3 regions of the Breoghania sp. genome follow, and region 1 is predicted to be linked to each of the others. Evidence: riboswitches for the same ligand, from Rfam matches in the RefSeq annotation. Region 1 holds a riboswitch; each other region holds the start of a gene.
What was found. Region 1 has a riboswitch for thiamine pyrophosphate ahead of ABGM93_RS17370 (ABC transporter permease). Riboswitches for the same ligand answer to the same signal wherever they lie in the genome.

Region 1 (7,406 bases):
GCCCGATCTCATTGCCTTCTATGACCGCTTCGGCGAACGCCTCGCGACCATGGAGGAAAACACAGGAACCGCCTGACAAGGCCGCCGCGTCAGCGAAGCTCCACCGCGATGTCCTCAACCGCCGGAGCCTTCTCGATCAGCCCGGTCTTTTCCATGAAGGCCCCGAAGCGCGCATAACGCCCCCCGTCGAGCGCCGCCGGGCGCTTGGCGAACCGCGGCAGCGTGTCGAACCAGGATTTCTTGGTCAGCTCGTCATCAATATCGGCGTGGTTTTTCAAGAAGAGCTCCAGCCCCTCATCCGGATGATTGGTCAGGAACACAGTCGCCGCTTCAACCGCCGCCAGAAAGCGCGGCAGGCGATCATCATCGAGCTTGTCCTTGTGGGCGATATAGATCAGCTCGTCATAGGCCGGAACGCCATGCTCCTCCGGGTAGATGGCAAATCCGGGGCTGCCTTCCGCCTCAAGCTGGTTCAGCTCGATATTGCGATAGCCGCCCACAACCGCATCCACCTGCCCGGACAGAAGCGCAGGCGTCAGCGCGAAATTGACGTTGATCAGCTCCACGTCCTTTTCCGAAAGCCCCACCGTGCCCAGCATGGTGGACAGGATCGCATCCTCAAAGCCGGAGATCGAGAAACCGACCTTCTTGCCCTTCAGGTCCTCCAGCGACTTCACCGGTCCGCTTTCAAGCGCGATCACGGTGTTGAGCGGGGTGGAAATCAGGGTGCCGAACCGCACGACGGGGAGGCCCTGCTGGGCCTGTTCGTAAAGGGTCGGCTGATAGGACACCGCCACATCGCCCTGACCGGCGGCCACAAGCCGCGGCGGGGCGCTGGGATCGGCGGGCGTCACAAGCTCCACATCCAGCCCCTGCGCCTCGAAATAGCCGCCCTCCTTGGCGACGATCAGCGGGCCGTGGTCGGCGTTCACATACCAGTCGAGCAGCACCGTCAGCTTGTCCGCCGCCTGCGCGGCCCCGCTCACAAGCACCGTCAGCGCCAACGCCGCCGCACCGCTCTTCAATTTTCGCAGCATCTCCCCAAACTCCTCTCGTTTCTCTTTCCCAAAGGCCCGCGCGAACTCTTTCTCCCGCGCGCCTAGTCCGTTTCCGATTGCCACGGCGCCATGGCGCGCGTGGCCTTGTCGACAACCGCGCGAAGCAACAGCGCCATGGCCGCCAGAAGCACCAGCGCCGCAAAGACCACATCGGCCTGCGCGCGGGCATTGGCCTGCAACATGACGAACCCCAATCCCTGGCTGGATCCGACCCACTCCCCCACGATCGCGCCGATGGGCGCAAAGACGGCGGCCACCCGAAGCCCCGAGCCCAGGGCGGGCAAGGCGGCGGGCAACCGGATCAGCATGAGCGTCTGCACCGGGGTCGCGCGCACGAGCCGCGCATAGTCGAGAAGGTCGGGATCTGTGCGCCTCAACCCGTCATAGAAGGCCGATGTGACGGGAAAGAAGATGATCAGGCTCGCCATCACGATCTTGGAGGCGAGCCCGAAACCGAACCACAGGACCAGAAGCGGCGCGATGGCGAAGACCGGCAGCGCCTGGCTGATCACGACGACCGGCAACACATAGCGCCGCGCAAGCGGCAGCACGGCCAGCAGAAGCGCCAGCGCAATGCCCGCCCCCGCCCCGATGACAAGGCCGATCAGGGTCTCGAAAGCCGTGATCCACGCCTGTTCAAGCAGGAAATCCGACCGTTCAACCAGCACCGTGGCCACCCGCGAGGGCGCGGGCAGCATGTAGCGGGGAAGCTGGAGGCCGCGCACGGCCCCTTCCCACGCGCCCAGCAGAACGAGCGTGGTCAGGACGCCCCGCAGGAGGCGTCGGGGCAGATCGGAGGACGCACGGTTCATCGCAGGCGGCCTCATGCGCAAACGCGAACATGAAGCCGGTCCCGGGCAGACTGTGGACCTGTGCGTGTGAAGGCAGCGCCGCGACACGGCGCCAGAGGGCAATTCATGGGATCTCCCCGTCCTTGATACCAAAGACCATGGAGACCCGGGAAAATCGGGCTCAGGTTTCCGTCCCTTCGCCGGCATGACCCGGATCAGGTTCGAAGGGTTCGGCCCTTTTGCATCTGAGTGAGGAACAGACAAACGTTCCCCGCCTCGCAGGCTTGGCCATCTCAGTTCGCCTCAGCGAACACCCCTCGGAAGCATGCGCAGTGTGTCTGCTATGGATAATGATTGCAAGGGACCGTCAGGCGCGCTGCGCGAAAACCCGCGCAGCGCGCCAGAAGCCTATTGGGCAGCCCAGGCATCCAGCGCCGTCTGCACGACGCGCTCGCCCGGAGATCCCTTCTCAAGCGTCAGGATCGCCCGCTTGCCGTTTTCATAGAGAACCGGAATGTCGATCCAGCCCCGGTCACGCAGCAGCGTGATGTTGCGTTCCCGCTCCGCCTCGATGGAGGAAAGCGCGACCCAGAAGAAGCCATCCGCGACCCGGACCGACGCCCCGATCAGCGCATCGCCGCGCGCTTCCTCGGTGGTCTTCATGATGAGGCCCGGCACGGAGGATACGCCCTTGCCCGGGAAACCGGGGGGCAGCAGGAACTGAAGCTCGATCAGGTGGCTGGCGGGAAGCGTGTCATCGCGGTTGGGACGGATGGTCAGCTGCACCGTCACATTGCGCTCCGGAATGGCGATATTCGCCTTGATGACCGTATCAGGCGCCCCGCCGCCGGACGGCGCTTCCTGCGCGATCGACCAAAGCACACGCCCCTGTTCGGCGGACCCGCCGGAGCTGGCATCGGCGCTTTCCTCGTAAAGGATCGCACGTTGGGCAACGGGAGTTGCCTGGCCCGCGGACGTGGTATCGCTGCCCGTTGCGGTGGTCGCAGCAGGCGCATCGGCCACCGGGGCCGGTTCGCCATCCTGCGGGATTTCCGTCTCACCGCCCTGCGGGGCGATGGTCACACCGTCCTCTGCGGCGGGCGGCACCACGCGGGTCGTCGTCACCGCGCGCGCATCGGGTGCTGCCGGGGAGCCGTCATCGCTCAGGAGCCGCGCCGTGTCCTTGGTACTTTCCTTGTCCGACGACGCCGTGGCCGGAGAGCCGGAGGTATCGGCGGCGACCGGCGCATCGGAGCTTTCAAACATCGCCAGCAACGTGTCGCGCTGGGTATAGACGAAGGTGATGAGCGCGATGAAAACGACGAAAGCGCCCACCGCGGCGGCAATCATCGGCAGCCGCGAAGGCTTCAGATCCGCCTGAGCGAAAGGATCCTGCCCCGCGGAGCCTTGCGCCCCGCGCGTCATGGCATCTATGTCGGCAATCGCGTCGCGCTTGGTGTTTGCTTTGCCGGCTGACGTTTGCGAAGCCTCGTCCGTCGACGCATCGACGCCGCTTTTCTCCCCGGCCTCGGAGGCGGGTTCGAAACGGGGGCCGCGCACGGCTGGAGCATCCGCACCGGCAGGCTCGGGCATCGCCTGGTCGGAGGCAGCCGAGCCGGATCCACCAAAGGCAGAGGACGTGCCAGCCGGTCCGCCGGAAGCGGGCCCGCTTGTCGCCTTGCCGACAGGCTCGTGCACCGCGGCAGGCTTTGCGGGTTCAGGCGGCGCTGCCGGCTCGGTCTTTGCAGGTGCCGAAGGCGCGACGGAAGCCGCGCCGCCAGCCATGGAGCTGCCCGATCCGGCCGGATGCTGGTTCGCTCCGTTGGATCCCTGAGCGCCGGCACCGGGCATCGCAGGCTGCTCGGGCGCGACCGCCCCGCCGTTGGAAGCGGGAGCGGATGCGGGCGCGGGAGCCGGTGCGCAAGGCCGCACGGGCGGCATTGCAGGGCGCGGCGCAGGCGAGAGCCCGAGCGAGGCCCGGGCCGCGTCGGCCTCCACCTTGCGGATCGCCTCTTCGAGGCGAAGCTGCTCGGCCGTGATATCCGACGGCGAGAGCGGCGGCTTGTAGCTCTTGAGCTGATTGACGATTGCCTGACGCGCGCGCTGATAGACAGCACGCCTCGCCGCTCCCGTGTTATCGGGAAGTCCATCAATCGCCCGCTTCAATACAGCGTGGTAGTCCGCCATGAGTAACTCTTAAACCGACTGGATACGATGCGCGTCTTTCAGGGTTAATCCTGAAAAGGATTTTGGACAAGGATTGTGTCGTCACGTTCCGGACTGGTCGACAACAACGCAACCGGCGCCCCGATCAATTCTTCGACATGGCGGACATACTTGACCGCCTGTGCGGGAAGCTCCGCCCAGGTGCGCGCACCGGCGGTCGTTTCTTCCCAGCCGTCGAGCGTCTCGTAGATCGGCTCCACGCGGGCCTGCGCGCCCTGACTTGCGGGCAGATAATCGATCTCCTTGCCGTCGAGCTTGTAGCCGACGCAGATCTTGATTTCCTTCAGCCCGTCCAGAACGTCAAGCTTGGTCAGCGCGATACCGTTGATGCCGCAGGTGCGCACGGTCTGCTTGACCAGCACCGCATCGAACCAGCCGCAGCGCCGCTTGCGCCCGGTGACCACGCCGAATTCCTTGCCAACTTCGCCGAGGAACTGGCCGACCTCGTCGTTCAGCTCGGTCGGGAACGGGCCCTCGCCCACGCGCGTCGTGTAGGCCTTGGTGATGCCCAGCACATAGTCCAGACCGCCTGGGCCGATGCCCGAACCGGCGGAAGCCTGACCGGCCACCGTGTGCGAGGAGGTCACGAAGGGATAGGTGCCGTGGTCGATGTCGAGCAGCGCGCCCTGGGCGCCCTCAAACAGGATCCGCTTGCCTTCCTTGCGCTTCTCGTCAAGCAGACGCCAGACGATATCCATGAAGGGCAGCACCTTGTCGGAGACGCTGATCAGTTCCTCATAGATCGTCTCCAGCTTGATCTCTTCCTTGCCGAAGCCGCGCAGCAACGCATTGTGATGGACCAGCAGGCGGTCGATCTTGTCGCGCAGGGCTTCGGTGTTGGCGAGGTCCATCAGCCGGATCGCGCGCCGTCCGACCTTGTCCTCGTAAGCCGGGCCAATGCCGCGCTTGGTGGTGCCAATGCGGGTGCCGGTGGTCGATGATTCGCGCAAGGCGTCGAGTTCGCGATGCAGCGACAGGATCAGCGGCACGTTCTCCGCGATGCGCAGATTGTCCGGCGTGATGGTGACGCCCTGCGCTTCCAGCCGTCCGATCTCGGCCACCAGCGCATGCGGATCGAGCACCACGCCATTGCCGATGACGCCGAGCTTGCCTTCGCGCACACAGCCCGACGGCAGCAGCGAAAGCTTGTAGCTCACCCCGTCAATGACCAGCGTGTGACCGGCATTGTGACCGCCCTGGAAGCGAACGACCACATCGGCCTGTTCGGACAGCCAGTCCACGATCTTGCCCTTGCCTTCGTCTCCCCACTGCGAACCGACAACAACGACGTTGGCCATTGGCTTATTATTCCTTGAGATTGCTGCGCCCGGGCCGCCCGGTGTCATGCCGGAGGCGGGCAGTCGATGATGCGCCTTGCGCGCCTGAGGCTGCCATTGGAGCCGGCGCGAACGGAATCGGCGCGCCGTTTTGCAGCGCGCACGAAGCGGGCGGACTATAGACATAACGGCCAGCCGTGACGAGTCCCTCAGCCGCCTGTCTTTACACATTACGCCAGACAGGCTACTCGCCCCTTCAGCCAACCGCCACACGCCGCCTGCCCGCTCCACTTTTTCGGGATCATTCCTGCATGATGACCACCGTCACCCGTTTCGGGCGCTGGCTTTATGGCCAGCCCTATATCCTCCTGTCGATTACCGCGATGTCCTGGGGCGGCAACATCGTCCTTGGCCGCGAGGCCGCCGGTCACATCCCCCCGCTCGCGCTCGCCCAGACCCGCTGGATCGGCGCCTTCGTGGTGCTGGTGATCTTTCTGTGGCCGCGCCTGAAGCAGGATTGGCCGGTCATCCGGCAGAATATCGGCATCCTTCTGCTTCTCTCCTTCGTCGGCATCACGCTCTACAACTCGCTGGCCTATGAAGGGTTGCAATTCACGCAAGCCATCAACGGCGCGCTGATGCAGTCCACCGCCCCCTTCTGGATCGCGCTGTGGTCGCTGATCCTGTTCGGGGACCGGCTGACCATGGGCCAGATCGGCGGCATTGTGCTGTCAGGCGCGGGCGTTCTGACCATCATCACGGGCGGGGATGCGAGCCAGCTCGCCAATCTCTCCGTCAACCCCGGCGACATTCTGCTCATCATCGCCATGGCGAGCTACGCGCTCTATGCCTGCCTGCTGCGCAAGCGCCCACCCATACATCCGCTGTCCTTTCTGGTGCTGACCATCGGGCTCGGCGGCTTGATGCTGCTGCCCGCCACCGCGATCGAATATGCCAGCGGTTTCACCATGCAGGCCGACAAACAGACGATCCTGTCGCTGATCTACGTGATCCTGATCGCCACGATCCTGGCCTATATCTGCTTCAATCGCGGTGTTGAGCTGATCGGGCCGAACCGGGCGGGACCGTTTTTCCACTTGATCCCTGTCACCGCCTCGCTTCTGGCGATCGTCTTTCTGGGCGAGACCTTCCACCTCTTCCACGCCATCGGCTACGGCCTGATCCTCGGCGGAATTTTCCTGGCGCAGAGGTTCAGCAGCTAGGCGAAGGGCACGTTGCGAGCTTGCGGCCCATCCTTCGAGACGCGCTCTGACGAGCGCTCCTCAGGATGACGTTGGGGCGGGAGGCGCCCTTTTCTCGAAACGCGCTCAAAATCCCGCACCACGCACGATACGGCCCGCTCTCCCATGGGGAGAGGGTTGGGGTGAGGGGATGCGATCTCTCATGAATACGGCTGAGCCCGCCCCCCTCACCCGGCGCGAGCCGCGCCGACCTCTCCCAATGGGAGAGGTAACCGGGCCGGGCTCTTTTCCATGGCCGACAAAACGGATTTACCGTCCCTCCCGGCAATGACCGCTCAAGCCCCGTGATAGTGGCGCCACGCGCGATACGGCCTCCTCTCCCATGGGGAGAGGTCTGGGGTGAGGGGATGCGATCTCTCATGGATACGGCGGAGCCCGAAACCCCTCACCCGGCGCGATCCGCGCCGACCTCTCCCAATGGGAGAGGTAACCGGGCCGGGCTCTTCTTCGCCGCGACATGCCCGGCTCAAGAAGCCAGCCATCCACAATGTCATCGAGAGGAGGCGCAACGCGCCGTCTCGATGGATCGGCCACACACGCTGCGCGCCGAGACCTCACCGCCACCGCCAATTCGCATCAAGACGCAAGAAACGGGTGTCCTGCGCCGCCTGCCTGCGATTAAAGTCGCAGCCTCGCCAAAGGATGGACGCCCATGACCGCAAATGCCCGCACCGCGCCTGCCCAGACCGAGATCGGCGCAACAGCCACCTCTTCGAGCGCACCGCGCCAGATGACGTCGCTCGCCTGGACACTGCTGATCACCCTGTCGATCCTGTGGGGCGGCTCGTTCTT
Region 2 (7,406 bases), 600 kb from region 1:
TCATTCTGGCGCCCAATCTCAGCATCGGGTCCATGGATCAGGGCACCACGATCGGCGCCTCCATCGCCCTTTTCGCCACGCTGTTCATGGCCGGGGCCGCGATCATCGTGCGCAAACTCATCACGAGCGAGCGTTCGGCGACCATCGTTCTGTGGTTTTCCGGGTCATCCTCCATCATCGCGCTGGCGACGATCCCGCTGGGGTATTTCTTTCCCAGTCAAAGCTGGGTGATGCCGGTCGGCTGGCAATGGGGCATTCTCGGCCTGATCGGCATTCTTGGCGGGCTCGGCCAGATCCTGATGACGACGAGCTATCGCTTTGCGGACGCCTCCACCATCGCCCCGTTCGACTACACGACCATCATCTGGGCAACCGCCATCGGCTGGATGGTGTTTGGAGAGGTTCCGGGCATGTCTGTGGTGATCGGCGCGAGCGTGGTGATTGCCGCGGGCCTGTTCGTGCTCTACCGCGAACACAGGCTCGGCATTGACCGCACGCGGGTGCGGCGGGCCTCCACGCCGGGCAAGATCTGACGCCCGGCGTCTGGCCGCATTTCCTCAAGCGCGCGGTTGCGCCCTAAAACGCCTTGAACGTCAGAATCGTCTTGGTGTCCTGAATGTTCGCGATGCAGTGGATCTTCTGGTTCACGAACTGTCCGATGTCGGTGCTGGCGTCCACATAGAACTTGGCCAGAAGGTCGTAATCGCCTGCGGTGGAATAGATTTCCGAGGCGATTTCGGCGTCGGCCAGCTTGTTGGCGACATCGTAGGACTTTCCAAGCTCGCATTTGATGAGGACGAAGAAGGGGGTCATGGGCGTCTCCGGATACGCATGAAACAGATGGGCCCCAATCAATCGGATTGCAGGCACCGGGGCAAGCGCCCCGTGCGCGCAGATTGAAAGGAGGCATGGTGATCAACAGGCGCTGCGTCGTCGCGGGGCTTGTCAAATCGCGCGAGACGCTCTAGGTCTCGGTTGACCAATGGGGGTGCCCGAAGAGGGCTGAGAGGCAATGCGCCAACTCCTAGAACCTGATCCGGCTTGTACCGGCGGAGGGAATTGGGATGCACCATGCTGCAAGACTAATCGCGATAGCGCCGGACATGCAGGACGTCTGCCACCACAGGGGCAGGGCGTGTGAACGCATGCGCCGATTCAGGCCCACTGCGCGCTTCGCATCTTCAATCGACAATTGGGGGAGGGGGATGCCATGACGGCAATCGCCGTGACCGTGGCCGGCTCGGATTCCAGTGGAGGCGCGGGCGTTCAGGCCGATCTGAAAACGTTTTCCGCGCTCGGCGTCTATGGCGCGAGTGTGTTCGCCGCGCTGACAGCCCAGAACACGCGCGGCGTCACCGGCATACTGGACGTGCCGCCGGATTTCGTCACCGCGCAGTTTAACGCCGTCTATTCCGATCTGACGGTTGGCGCGACCAAAATCGGCATGCTCTCGCGTACGGACGTCATTGAGGCGGTGCGCGCCGGGTTGAAGCGGTATCAGGTTCACAACGTGGTGCTGGATCCGGTGATGGTTGCGACCTCCAACGATCCGCTGATCGATGACGCGGCGGTGGAAAGTCTCGTCGAGCTGCTTTTCCCGCTCGCCGACCTGATCACCCCGAACCTGCAGGAAGTCGCCCGCATTCTGGCGGTCCCGGTGGCCGAAACGCGGGAGGAGATGAGCGCGCAGGCGGTGCGGCTGAAAGATATGGGGCCTGCCGCCGTTCTCCTGAAAGGGGGGCACGGCACTTCCTCGCAAAGCGTCGATCTGCTGCTTGATGAGGAGGGCGAGCATTGGCTGGAAGCCCCGCGCATCGACACCCGCAACACACATGGCACCGGCTGCACGCTTTCCTCCGCGATTGCCGCCGGGCTTGCGCATGGGCACGACATGATCACCGCCGTGCGCGGCGCGAAGGCCTATGTGACCGCCGCCATCGCCGCGGCTGATACGCTTGAGATCGGCCACGGTCACGGGCCCGTCCATCATTTTCACGCTCTTTGGGAGAAAGCATAATGAGCGGAAGGACCATTTCGCGCCGCAAGGCGCTGTCGCTTGCGGGCATGGGGGCGGCTGCGGCTGCATCCGCGTCCTCGACCCTGGCGACCCCCGCTCTCGCGCAGACAGCGATCCGCTGGAAAATGGTCACCTCCTGGCCGCGCGACCTGCCGGGCCCAGGCGTGTCCGCGCGCCGTATCTGCGAGGCCATCAGCACCATGAGCGATGGCAAGCTGACGGTCGATCTTCATTCGGCCGGTGAACTGGTTCCCGCGCTGGAGGTGTTTGACGCCGTGGCGGACGGGACGGCAGAAATGGGCCACACGGCTTCGTTTTTCTGGCAGGGCAAGATGGCGGCGGCGCCCTTCTTCACCGCCGTTCCCTTCGGCCTGACCCCGCTTGAGCATATGTGCTGGATCGAGCGCGGCGGCGGGCAGGAAGTCTGGGATGCCCTTTATGAGCCTTTCGGAGTGCGGCCTTTCATGGGCGGCAATACCGGCTTTCAGATGGGGGGCTGGTACAAGCGGCGCATCACGGGGCTCGACGATCTGAAGGGATTGAAGATCCGCATGCCCGGCCTTGGCGGTGAGGTGATGCGGCGTCTGGGGGCAACTCCGGTTTCCCTGGCGCCGGGCGAGATCCTGCCCGCGCTTCAATCGGGCCTGATCGATGCGACGGAGTTTCTGGGCCCCTCGGGGGATCTGGCGATGGGGTTCCATCAGGCGGCGAAATTCTACTACGCGCCCGGCTGGCATGAGCCCAACGGAACCGGCGAGGCGTTGATCGGAGCGAAGGCGCTGGAAGGGCTGCCGGGGGATCTGAGAGCCATTGTCCTCCATGCCATCCGCGCGGAAAACGCCCTGTCGGTCGCTGAAGGCGAGTGGATGAACGCGCTGCAGCTCAACGCTCTGACGGAAAAGCACGGGGTGACGGTGCTGCCGTTTCCAGATGACATGATCCGGGCTGCACGCCGGGTGACGGGCGAGGTGCTGGCGGATTTCGAGGAGATGGGGGGCGCAGATGCGGCCGTTTATCGCTCGTTCCTCAAGGCGCGTGAGGCAATGGGCCCGTGGACACAGGCGAATGAGCTGCAATATCTGACTGCGCGCGGCTGACGCTGCCGGTGTCAGCAGAGATGGAGCAAGCAGAAGGGCGCGAGACCGGATCAGATGGTCTCGCGCCCTTCTTTCATTTCGTGCTTGCGGCTCCGTTATTCGGGACCCGTCACTCGGCCCCGATCACTCGGTTTCGGACACTCGGCCCACCTCACTCGGCAACAACCTTCTGATGCTGATCGCCCAGCCCCTCGACGCCGAGCCGCATCTCATCGCCCGCCTTCAGGAAAACCGGCGGCTTCATGCCCATGCCGACGCCCGGAGGTGTCCCTGTGGTCACCACATCGCCCGGCTCCAGCGCCATCATGGTGGAGATGAAGGACAGGCACTGCGCGACGGTGAAGATCATCGTCTTCGTGTTGCCCGTCTGCATGCGGGTGCCGTTCACGTCCAGATACATGTCGAGCGCCTGCGGATCGGGGATTTCGTCCGCCGTCACCAGCCAGGGCCCAAGCGGGCCAAAGGTTGGGGCGCTTTTGCCCTTGATCCACTGGCCGGTTCCCTCAACCTGCCACTTGCGCTCGGACACGTCGTTGCAAAGGCAATAGCCGGTGACATGGGAGAGCGCGTCCGCCTCGCTCACCTGCCACATGCGCTTGCCGATGACGACCGCAAGCTCAACCTCCCAGTCGGTCTTTGAAGAGTTTTTCGGCAACACGACAGCGTCGTCGGGGCCGGACAGCGAACTGGGAGCCTTGGAAAACAGGATCGGCTCTGCCGGGATCGCCATGCCCGCCTCCGCCGCGTGATCGGCGAAGTTGAGACCGATGGCGAGGAAGTGCCCGACGCGGGCCAGCGGTGCGCCGAGGCGGCTTCCGGCAGGCGCTTGCGGCAGGCTCGAAGGGTCGATCGCCTTCAGGCGTTCAATGGTCTCCAGGCTGACGGTTTCGGCTGCGAAGTCGCCGATATGTGCGGAAAGGTCCCGCACAATGCCTGACGTGTCGACAAGTCCCGGCTTTTCATGGCCGGCAGGTCCGAAGCGAACGAGCTTCATGGACGCAATCCCCCCAAATCATCTTGATGTCGTGAAAACGGCTCGCGCGGATCATTGCGCGCAGGCAGGGCGGGTTTCAAGTCGTTTGGCAGCCTTGTCCCGCATCGGGGCGATTCGTCGACGCGACTGTTCCAGCCTCACAGATAGCGATGCTGCCCACCGCCCGATCTTGGATCGCGCGTCGGAGCGGAGGTCAAACTGTCGCAAATCGGCAACTATAAGAGGAAAAACGGACCCTTCTCGCGGGATGCGAGGCTGGAATGGGGCGTGATTAAAAAGTGGGCAATCGTTTCGTGTCTGAACTTTCAAGCGCGCTTTTGTGACCGGACGACGGGGTTTCGCGCCCTGTTTACGCAAGCGGAAGATGCGCAGTCTTCAAAATGCTCTCGATCAGCGTTTGTCGGGAGCTGCATCTTGCGCTCAATGAGGCGGCGGACCGTGTTGTCACAAAACCTTCGTTCACATTACCATCGGTCCAAGAACGTGAATTCCTATCATGATAACAAGTACTCGTTTCAGTGTCGGGGGAGTGGATGACGCTTATGACGAAGAGAAAGTATCTTTATTTATCAGTTTCCATGGTCGCGCTAGCCGGGGGGATGAGCGAGGCGTTGGCTGGTGGTTTTGCCCTTCGCGAGCAGAGTGCTTACTATCAGGGTACGTCTTTTGCGGGTAACGCTGCGGGAGGAGCGTCGATTTCGTCGATTTTCTGGAACCCGGCCACGGTGACCAATACGATCGGGTTGACCTTCGAAAGCCACTCCTCGCTGATCGCGCCGGAGGCGACGATCACGCCCGATGCGGCGACGCGTACGACCATCACGGGGTTCGGTGGCTCCGGAAACGACAGTGGCGATATGGCCAATGATGCCTGGATTCCGGCCAGCTACACCGGCTACCAGATCGATGAAAGCTGGTATCTGGGCCTTGCGATCAACAGCCAGTTCGGTCTGGCGACCAAGGCTGGACCGGCGTGGTCGGGGCAGACCTTTGCGCGCACATCGGAAGTGTTCTCGGTCAACGTCAATCCGATGATCGGCTACAAGGTCAACGACATGCTCTCCTTGGCGGTTGGCATGCAGTTTCAATATTTCGATGTCCGCCTGACATCCGCGACCGGATTGCCGGCAGGGTCAGGAACGGCCGCTCTGAAAGGCGATGATATCGGATTTGGCTTCACGGCGGGCCTTCTCTTCACGCCGATGGAGGGGACCGATATCGGGGTGGGCTATCGCTCCGCCATTTTCCACGATCTCGACGGCGATTTCTCGACGCCGGTCGCGGTCGGGCCGCTGCCTGCCGGGACCTATGGCATCTCAACGCGCATGGCGACGCCGGATATGGTCACCCTGTCGGCCAAGCAGCGTATTACGGACACCTTCCGGGTCATGGGTACGGTGGAGTGGACCAACTGGAGCCGGTTGAAAGAGCCTTCCGTGGTGCTCGATGCCGGCGCGCAGCTGCGGACGCTGCCCTTCAACTACGATGACAGCTGGTTCTTCTCAGTCGGTGCGGAATATGACTGGAACGAGAAGCTGACCCTTCGCGCCGGTGCCGCTTACGAGCTGTCGCCGATCGATGAGGACATCCGCTCGCTGCGCCTGCCGGATGACGACCGTATCTGGTTGAGCGCCGGCCTTTCCTACAAGCCGATGGAACACCTGTCCTTCGATTTCGCCTATTCGCATCTCTTCTCCGCGAACGACACGAAGGTGAACATCGATCCCAATCACCAGGACTACAATGGTGTCTTCACCTATCGCGGCAATGTGGACTCCTCGGTGAACATCGTCTCCGCCTCGATGCGCTACACCTGGTAGGCAATCGCGGGCTCAATGATGAGAAAAAGGCCGGTGTTTTCACCGGCCTTTTTTCGTTTTCGAGGGCTCAAACGGCCATTTCGAAGGCGTTCGAATTGTTTGTCGAATGCCTTCAAAAAGCGGCCGGGTACAAGCCACCGTCGAGAAGGATGTTCTGACCGGTGATATATCCGGCGTGAACCGAGCACAGGAAGGCGCAGGTCTGGCCGAATTCCTCCGCGGTGCCGAAGCGGCCGGCGGGGATTTCCGCAGCCTGCGCGGCGCGGATTTCCTCCATCGAGCGGCCCGTCTGTTCCACGGCGCGTTCGAAACCGCCACGCAGCCGATCCGTATCCATTTTCCCCGGCAGGATATTGTTGATGGTGACGCCCTTTCCGGCGACCGTGCGACACACGCCTGCAAGGAACGCGGTGAGCCCCGCGCGGGCGCCGCTGGAAAGATCCAGCCCCTCGATCGGCATCTTCACCGACATGGAGGTGATGTTGACGATGCGTCCGAAGCCGCGCTCCGCCATGCCGTCGACGGTGGCCTGAATGAGCTCGATCGGGGTGATCATGTTCTGAACGACACCCTTCGCCATGGCCTCGCGGTCGATTTCGCGGAAATCCTTGCGCGGCGGGCCGCCATTGTTGTTGACGAGGATATCGGGTTCAGGGCAGGCGGCCAGCAGCGCCTTCTGGATTTGTGGGTCGGAGACGTCACCGGCGACGGGGATTATCTTCGCGCCGGTCTTGTCCGCGATCTGTCGGGCGGTCTCCTCAAGGCGCGCGGCGTCAAGGCCGTTGATGACCACCGCGCAGCCCGCCGCCGCCAGGGCTTCGGCGCACGCGCGGCCAAGACCCCTGTTCGATGCGCAAACGATAGCCCTGCGCCCGGCAATTCCCAGATCCATCCTGTGTCCCTTGTTCCGATTGTTTCTTCAGGCTTCCTGCCTACCCCAATTCCTGTGCGGAAAGAAAGAGTTCGCTTGAGCGCGATGTTAAGTTTCGCCAGCGCTGTCGAGCGCGTGTCCATGGTGAGATGCTTTGCAGAATTGCCGAGACAGGTTCGAGTAAAAGCGGACTGTCACAATAGTGAGACGTGAATCGAGAATAACAGTGCCGAGATGACAACGGAGAGCGGACCATGAACGCTCAGATCAATCCTCGGCACTATCGTGCCTTGTTCCTGTCAGACATTCACCTCGGTACGCGCGGGTGTCAGGCGAACATGCTTCTGGACTTCCTGCGCGTTCATGATGCGGAGACCGTCTACCTCGTCGGAGACATCGTGGATGGCTGGCGGTTGCGCAAGAGCTGGCACTGGCCGCAGGAGCACAACGATGTTGTGCAGAAGCTGCTCCGCAAGGCGCGCAAAGGCGCGCGTGTTGTCTATGTGCCGGGAAATCATGACGAATTCCTGAGAGGCTATCTCGGCACCCATTTCGGTGGGGTGGAGGTCGTGGACAGCTGTATCCATGAAACGGCCGCAGGCGAACG
Region 3 (7,406 bases), 1.5 Mb from region 1:
TTCTATTCTCTGAAATTAATTGTGCCGAAATCCTAAGAGTCAAAATTGTTTGATTCTATGTGTTCTAGGTGCTCGAAATCTAGTTTGGTTTTAAAGCTTATATGCATTGCAAGCATTGTTGTAATGGATATAAATATTAGTAAAATACAAAATGCGTAGACGATCCAGCCAGCAAAAGAATCTGATAGGCCTACATGGCAAAGATACAGAATGCAAAATATAGAAAGGAACCATGAAATAGATATGACAATAGAAGCTGATGATACCAGAAAGTAGTTATACGCAGAGCCGAGTTTTGATATCACATATCCGGGGGATCTTCCGTTTACCGGAGAGTTGCGTGCGTATTTTATGAATAGCCACATTGGTTCTCTTGAGGCGACGAAAATGTCAGTATCAAGCTTATCCTCCGCCATCACAGTTTGCGCAGTGGCGGAAATCATGGCGCTATATAGGTGAATAGAGAGAAATAAATATGAAATAAACAATACACTAAAGGAAGAAATTATAAGGCTAATTTCTAGAAATGCAGGAATATCCTCAATTGTAGCTCCGGTACCTGGAATTTTAAAGTTCCCTCCCTTCCAAGAGACAAATGACAAAAAGAGGAATATTATAAGTGTGCGAGCTGTTGAGGTTTGCTGAGACTCGAGGGTTGACTTCTGTTTAATCAAACCATCAAGAACGTCTTTATCTATTTTATTCAGGCCAAGGCGCTTTTGTCGTCGAAGTTCGTCGGAAGTGAACATTGAACAACGGACGTATAAGTTTTGTCTGATGTGGTATTCTTCTTTCATAGCTAATATATGATCTTTGTGGTGGTGACGATAATTATCTCGGTATGGTCTATGCGATAATTTTACCTAACGCATGGCCTTCGAAACGGGATCCGAAGCTTTCGGACACTTTTTTCCATCGATTAATCCAACTCAGCGTTAGTGAAAAAGCGGCCCCATCGATAGCAATTACACTACCGTGAGCAATGCAATTTCTCACTTGATTCATTTTATCTAGATTTTTCTTCAACGTTGGCGTTGATTGTCCCTGCCAAGAGAGCCCATCAAAAACATCGTTTATACCTAGTCTCCTAAAGAGGTTTATAATGTTTTTGTCGCTTGGATTTCCCCATCTTGACCAAGTGCTATCGTAATTCTTCCGTTCATCAGGGGTCAAAACTCGACCGAAGGCTTTCTCAGAGCAGGCAACAAATACTTCACCCACGTATGCTTGCATTGCGGATGTCAACATCACCACACATGCCCGATTCAATGCACGGCCTTCGTGATTGCCATCTTCGAGGCGTCTTGGCGCCCCCCTATCGCCTCCATGTAGATTGCGGCGCGCTGAGATCAATTCCTCAACTAGAGCAAGGGATAATGCCAAACCCAAATCCTCCGTAAATTAGTGAGTTATTAATTTGAGAAATATGGCATGAATAAAATAAAACTGTCAAATATATATAATCTGCGTTGTTGTTGCAGAACAAATAGTAATATATTTATATTGTGGATAAAGAAAAGTGGTTGTAAAAATTTCAATAATAATAGAAATTCAGAATAATAAATTCGCCTCGACACAGATACAGTTCGAATGCATCCTATCACGCACAAACCCCCGCCGTCGTCGCGCCGATCACGCATACCGCATCAGCCGGGGCCAGGATCACCATCAGCCCGCGCTTGCCGCCGTTGATGACGACTTCCTCAAAACCCTCGATGCTGGCGTCCATCACCGTCGGGCATTTGCGGCGCTGGCCGAAGGGGCTGATGCCGCCCTTGTGGTAGCCCGTCAGCTTTTCCGCCTTGGCCGTGTCCATCATCGAGGCCGACTTTCCGCCAAGTGCTGCGGCCACCTTTTTCATGGAAAGGCTGTGGTCGGAGGGGATGACCGCGCAGGCAGGCTTGCCATCCACCTCGATCATCAGCGTCTTGAACACCTGATCGGGCGGAAGGCCGACGGCCTCTGCCGCGTGAAGGCCAATCTGATGCTGGCCCGCGACGAAGTCATATTCATGCGTGCGAAAGGCGATCTTCGCCTTTTTCAGCATCTGGGTTGCGGGGGTGCCGGTGCTCAACGTTGTGTCTCCAGATCGCGCGTAATCCAGGCCATTACCACCTCCACCACATAAAGCTGTTCGGCTTCGCTTAAAGAGCGGCCCGGTTCCATTCCGTGCCACTTGGCAAGGCAGCCCCGGCAACAGGTGGCCGTGGCGTGCTGGGCGACGAAAACCGGGTGCCCGCGCATCGGCGTCTGCTTGCCGTCATTGGCGGGTTGCGCAGGCGCAAGCCGCTTGGCGATGAAGTCGCCCGCATGACGGCGCAGCGCATCGCGGCCCTTGGTGAGCGCATAGGCGCGCTCCTTCGCATCGAGCGTGAAGCGCGCGCGAAAGGCCGAGCGCGACAACCGTCCGAACAGGGCGTCCAGCGCGCCTGTGTCGCCTTCCTGAAGATCGCTTCCGCGGGCGGGCTCTTGCGGGAAGAGATCTGCTTGTTCGCCGGGAAGAACGGGGGCGCGGTGGGGGTGAGTCATGGAAGAATTTTCGCGCGCCGCCGCGCCCCTGTCCAGTCGATTGGGCAGCGCTGGCGGCAGCGCGGGGCGCGGGGGCGCGCGCTTTCCCCATACCAAAAGCGCGAAAACGCTGCGTGAGGTTTTGTTCGGCTCACAAACCTTGCCCTGCGGCGGCTTTGCCCTAAACTCCGGAACGACTCAACGGGGTGCCTGTCCGACTTGGGCGGGCTGAGAGGCATCCGCCAACCCGTATAACCTGATCCGGATCATGCCGGCGGAGGGATTGAGCGCCGGGCGTATTTTGCCCTTTGCCGCGCATCCTCCGTCTGGTTCCAGGAGAATGCAGTGACCGACAAGACCCCCGATTTTTCCAGCGCCGCAGACCTTGCACCCGTCCTGCCAAGCCTTGATGACGCGAGCATCATGCTCGAAGAGGTGCGCCGTCAGGGCCCGTTGGTCCAGAACATCACCAATTACGTGGCGATGACGATTTCCGCCAACGTGCTGCTGGCCGCAGGCGCCTCCCCCGCCATGGTGCACTCGGAAGAAGAAGTGGCCGATTTCGTCGCCATCGCCTCCGCGCTCGTCGTCAATATCGGAACGCTCTCGCCCTCATGGGTGGCGGGCATGGAAATCGCGGCCACGGCAGCGGGGAAGGCGGGCAAGCCCTGGGTGCTCGATCCGGTGGGCTGCGGCGCAACCCCTTATCGCACCGACGTGGCCCGTCGTCTGACGGCCTTGAAGCCCACGCTCATTCGCGGCAATGCGTCTGAAATCATGGCGCTTGCGGGCGCTGCCGGGGCTGCGCCCAAGGGCGTGGACAGCGCCGCGGGCTCGCACGAGGCGATTGAATCCGCGCGCGGCCTTGCGCGTGAGACCGGCGGCATCGTCGCGGTGACGGGCGAGACCGATTACGTGGTCAGCGCCAGCCGCACGGCGGCAATCGTGGGCGGCGACGTGTTGATGACGGCCTCCACCGGCGTCGGCTGTGCGCTCAGCGCGCTGTGCGGCGCATTCCTTGCGGCCTTGCCCAGTGCATTTGGCGCGACCGTCGGCGCGATGGCCGTTTATGCCTCCGCAGGCAGCATCGCCGCGCGCGGGGCTGGTGGGCCGGGGGATATTCCCGCCCGCCTGTGCAACGCGCTCTACCGCCTCGACCGGGAGGAACTGCGCGCCAATTCCGCCATCCGCGCACTCTGATCGCTCACGGAGACATCATGACCAGACCCGCCTTTGACCTGTCGCTCTATCTTGTCACCGACACCGCCCTTTGCGGCGCGCGCGGGGTGGCGGAAACGGCGGCGGCTGCCGCGCGCGGCGGGGCGACGCTCGTCCAGCTTCGCGATCCCCTCGCCAAGACACGCGAGCTGGTGGAGCTTGCCCGCGCCTTGAAGGCGGCGCTTGAACCTTTCCGCTTGCCGCTCATCGTCAATGATCGCATCGACGTGGCGCTGGCGTCAGGGGCTGAGGGCGTCCATATCGGCCAGAAGGACATGGCACCCGCTGACGCCCGCGCGCTTCTGGGGGCAGATGCGGTTCTGGGCCTGTCGGTCGGGTCGCTGGAGGAACTCGCTGTCTCCGATCTCGCCCCCGTCGATTATGTGGGCATCGGGCCCTATCGCGGCACCGCGACCAAGCAGGACGCGGGCGAAGCGATCGGGCTTTCCGGGTTCCGGACTGTGCGGGAAAAGATCGATCTCCCCGCCGTTGCCATTGGCGGTATCAAGGCCGAACATGCGGGCGAACTGATCGCAGGCGGGGCCGACGGCGTGGCGGTGGTCTCCGCCATTTGCGCAGCCCCCGATCCGGAAGCTGCCGCCCGCGATCTCATGGCGCGCATCAACGCAGCGCGCGGCTGACGGCCTCCATCGAGCGAACATGAAAAGGGGAGCCCGCATGTAAAACGCGGGCTCCCCTTTTGCGTGTTCAGATGCGCCTTTTTCAGTTCACGATGACGCGGGTTCCCACATCGACGCGGGCGTAAAGATCCTGCACGTCCTCGTTGCGCATGCGGATGCAGCCGGAAGATACGGCGCGTCCGATGGACCACGGTTCGTTGGAGCCGTGGATGCGATAGAGCGTGGAGCCCAGATAGAGAGCGCGCGCGCCCAGCGGATTGCGCGGGCCGCCCGGCATATGCGCGGGCAGGTTCGGCTGGCGCTTGCGCATTTCGGCAGGCGGACGCCAGTCCGGCCATTCCGCCTTGCGGGTCACCTTGTGGACGCCGGCCCACTGGAAACCGGGGCGACCGACGCCGACACCGTAGCGCCGGGCCTTGCCGCCTGCTTCCACCAGGTAGAGATAGCGAGACGGCGTATCGATGATGATGGTGCCGGGCGTTTCTGCGCCGTCATAATCCACGACGGTGGGCAGGAAGGCCGGATCCATTCTGCGCTGTTTGCGCGGGGCCGGATGCACGGCGGCCTGACGGCGGCGTGGCGCGGTTGTGGTCCGGCGCGCGGTGGAAGGTGCGGCATAGCTCCGTCGTGCGCTCATGTCCGGCGCGGTGGCGCGGCTTGAGCTGCCGAAGAGCCCACGATTGCGCCAGATCGGGGCGGTATCCCCTTGTGATCCCGGCGCGGCTGCGCGCGCGCCTGGCAGGTTGTTGTAACGCCAGCCATCGGGAAGGTTCGGGCTGCTGACATAGGGCGGCGGAGCCGCGCGCGAGCCTGCGGAAACGGGAGAAATGGCGGCGGCGATCACGCCTGCCGCAAGTGCGAGATAGATCGGAAAACGGGTCATCGACATCCTCACTGCCCTTTGTGAAGTTGGCATTCGTGCCGTCCTGCGCCGTTCGTCGGCGTTCTGCGGTAGCCCCGGTCCGGCCCTGTTATCCGTCCGGGGCTGTTGCTTCCAAACGTCCTTTGCGGATCATTTGCGTCGAATTTGCCGAAAATGGATCGTGAATTGGTGAATCCGCACCCTTGCGGACCGTAAAACCGCGAAAGCTGGTTAGCAGCCGGTTGGCAAGGCTGGTTAGCAGAGCGTTATCGCCTCGCGAATGAGGGGATCAGAACGGCGAAATCCGGCTGTTCTGCGCGCCCCCCTCATTGGTGCGGGCGCTCTCGGCGCGCGCGCTCACGGGCAGTGTCGCGTTGACGGCGAATCTGGAGAATGGACAGGACAAGGAAGGACAGCGCGGCCCAGGCGGTGCCCAGCGACCATCCGGCCAGAACGTCGCTTGGCCAGTGAACACCAAGATAGATCCGGCTAATCCCTATGAGAACCGCAAGCCCCACCGCGCAGCCGACAATGTAGGCGCGCACACGCTTGCGCACGACCACGCGCGCGACGAGTGCGGCAAGCGTCAGATAGGTGAGCGTGGAGATCGTGGCGTGGCCGGAGGGAAAGCTCGCCGTGTGAATGACATCGAGATGCGGCACGAGATCCGGTCTCGCGCGCCCGAAAAGCAGCTTCAGTGTTGTCGAAAGCGCCGCTCCGCTGCTGATGGAAAGAACGACAAAGAGCGCGGTTCCGGGAAGGCGCGCGGCGAGTAGCCCGCCTGTCACCATCACGATCAGCAGCCCGATCACGGGAAAGCCGCCAAGCGCGGTGATCTCCACCGCCGCCTCCTCAAGCCAAGCCGGCCCCAGGAGCCGGTCCGGGGCGCCCGCTTCGCGCAAGGACAGGAACACGTCGCGGTCGAACTGTTGAAGCTCTCCCTCGCTCATTTCCGCAGCAATGGCCACGAAGGCCCATATGGACAAAGCCAGCACACCGATCAGAACGACGGTGAGCAGCGACTGCTTGTCGTCGCGGAGACCCTTGGCGAGATCGAGCAGGCGGTTCATGGGCACTCCGTTTCCACGGGCAGGGCGCGGCAAAGGCCAGATGCAGGGCAGCCGGCCCGCGCGGTCATGGTAGAAGAACGGCCCCAGTCGGAGAATGTTCCGCAAACGTGGCGTTATGCCGATCCTGTCTTATTGGACGATGCGGCGCGCTTCGCGGATCGCCTTCGGCAATAGCGCTTTCACATCGCGCGCTGTCATGCCCGGCTTGATGTCCGGGTGATAAAGCATGTTGAGAATCAACTGGTCAAAGCGCGTGAATGTGTCGTGTTGCGACCGGTCGTTGAAGACAGAATCATCGAGGCGGTCATCGTCATTCATCGGGCCGAGGCCCTGCAAAATCTCTTCCACCAGGCAGCGGCGAAAGAGATGATCGCCCTCGTCGGAAACGATCACGGCGGTGGAGGCGCTGATGCCGTGCCTGTCTGCCTCCACTCGTACCAGACAACGCCCAGGCACCTTGGCTGTCTCGCGGTGATAGATCTCACGGGATACCGTCTCGCGATATTGCGCCCGGTCGACGATGAAGAGGCGGAAATTGGGTTTCTCGCCGCCGGTCGCCAGGCGCGCCTTCAGGCCGGGGATTCGTTTGGGTAGCCTGTTTATGAAATCGCCGGCCTCGCCGGAGCGGTCGCGTTGGGCGTGGTTCGTCACCTTGAACAGCACCGGTTGGACGAATTTTTTCACCTGATAGGGCTTCCAGGACCACATCCGGTATTCCAGCCCGAAAACGGTCTTCATGAAGCCGCTCGCGAGCTCTGCATCGGAATAGTCGGGTTTCGCCGCGCGGGCAGGAGCGGCGTCGGCTGTGGGTGCGAAGGAGACTTGAGAGAGAACGAACAGACAACTGGAAATGGCGAGAACCTGCACTACATGCGCAATCACACGGGATCCGATTCCCGATTGAGTGGCCCGGGACGCGGATGGTGTCAGGTGCCGCGGCCGGGAGCGGCGGTATCTGAGTCTGTTTCTGGTCTGGGGTGAGACGTGTGTGGATAGCTTCAATGGCCTACCATGGTGTGAACTGGTGCTTTTCGCAGGATGTTGAGGCTGCGTTAACTGTAAATAACAGTCAACATTATGATTTATCGCTTGAATATGGCCCCATTT

Region 2: linked by a shared signal. The riboswitch ahead of thiD (bifunctional hydroxymethylpyrimidine kinase/phosphomethylpyrimidine kinase) and the one ahead of ABGM93_RS17370 (ABC transporter permease) in region 1 are both predicted to bind thiamine pyrophosphate.
Region 3: linked by a shared signal. The riboswitch ahead of thiM (hydroxyethylthiazole kinase) and the one ahead of ABGM93_RS17370 (ABC transporter permease) in region 1 are both predicted to bind thiamine pyrophosphate.

Annotation. Positions count from the first base shown of each region.
Region 1 is NZ_OY771475.1:3,995,031-4,002,436, reverse strand. Features, by position in the region: gene ABGM93_RS17380 (adenylate/guanylate cyclase domain-containing protein) at 1-76, shown strand, start outside; gene ABGM93_RS17375 (ABC transporter substrate-binding protein) at 90-1,037, opposite strand; gene ABGM93_RS17370 (ABC transporter permease) at 1,100-1,870, opposite strand; TPP riboswitch at 2,025-2,177, opposite strand; gene ABGM93_RS17365 (hypothetical protein) at 2,258-4,036, opposite strand; gene ABGM93_RS17360 (adenylosuccinate synthase) at 4,081-5,373, opposite strand; gene ABGM93_RS17355 (DMT family transporter) at 5,664-6,575, shown strand; gene ABGM93_RS17350 (DMT family transporter) at 7,267-7,406, shown strand, end outside.
Region 2 is NZ_OY771475.1:150,771-158,176, forward strand. Features, by position in the region: gene ABGM93_RS00635 (DMT family transporter) at 1-533, shown strand, start outside; gene ABGM93_RS00640 (Lrp/AsnC ligand binding domain-containing protein) at 577-813, opposite strand; TPP riboswitch at 975-1,075, shown strand; gene thiD (bifunctional hydroxymethylpyrimidine kinase/phosphomethylpyrimidine kinase) at 1,211-2,017, shown strand; gene ABGM93_RS00650 (TRAP transporter substrate-binding protein) at 2,017-3,114, shown strand; gene ABGM93_RS00655 (fumarylacetoacetate hydrolase family protein) at 3,266-4,108, opposite strand; gene ABGM93_RS00660 (outer membrane protein transport protein) at 4,651-5,928, shown strand; gene ABGM93_RS00665 (SDR family oxidoreductase) at 6,041-6,820, opposite strand; gene ABGM93_RS00670 (UDP-2,3-diacylglucosamine diphosphatase) at 7,054-7,406, shown strand, end outside.
Region 3 is NZ_OY771475.1:2,475,456-2,482,861, reverse strand. Features, by position in the region: gene ABGM93_RS10780 (hypothetical protein) at 847-1,383, opposite strand; gene ybaK (Cys-tRNA(Pro) deacylase) at 1,601-2,074, opposite strand; gene ABGM93_RS10770 (DUF4186 domain-containing protein) at 2,071-2,529, opposite strand; TPP riboswitch at 2,701-2,808, shown strand; gene thiM (hydroxyethylthiazole kinase) at 2,854-3,708, shown strand; gene thiE (thiamine phosphate synthase) at 3,726-4,367, shown strand; gene ABGM93_RS10755 (L,D-transpeptidase) at 4,450-5,250, opposite strand; gene ABGM93_RS10750 (phosphatase PAP2 family protein) at 5,556-6,299, opposite strand; gene ABGM93_RS10745 (DUF2927 domain-containing protein) at 6,429-7,181, opposite strand.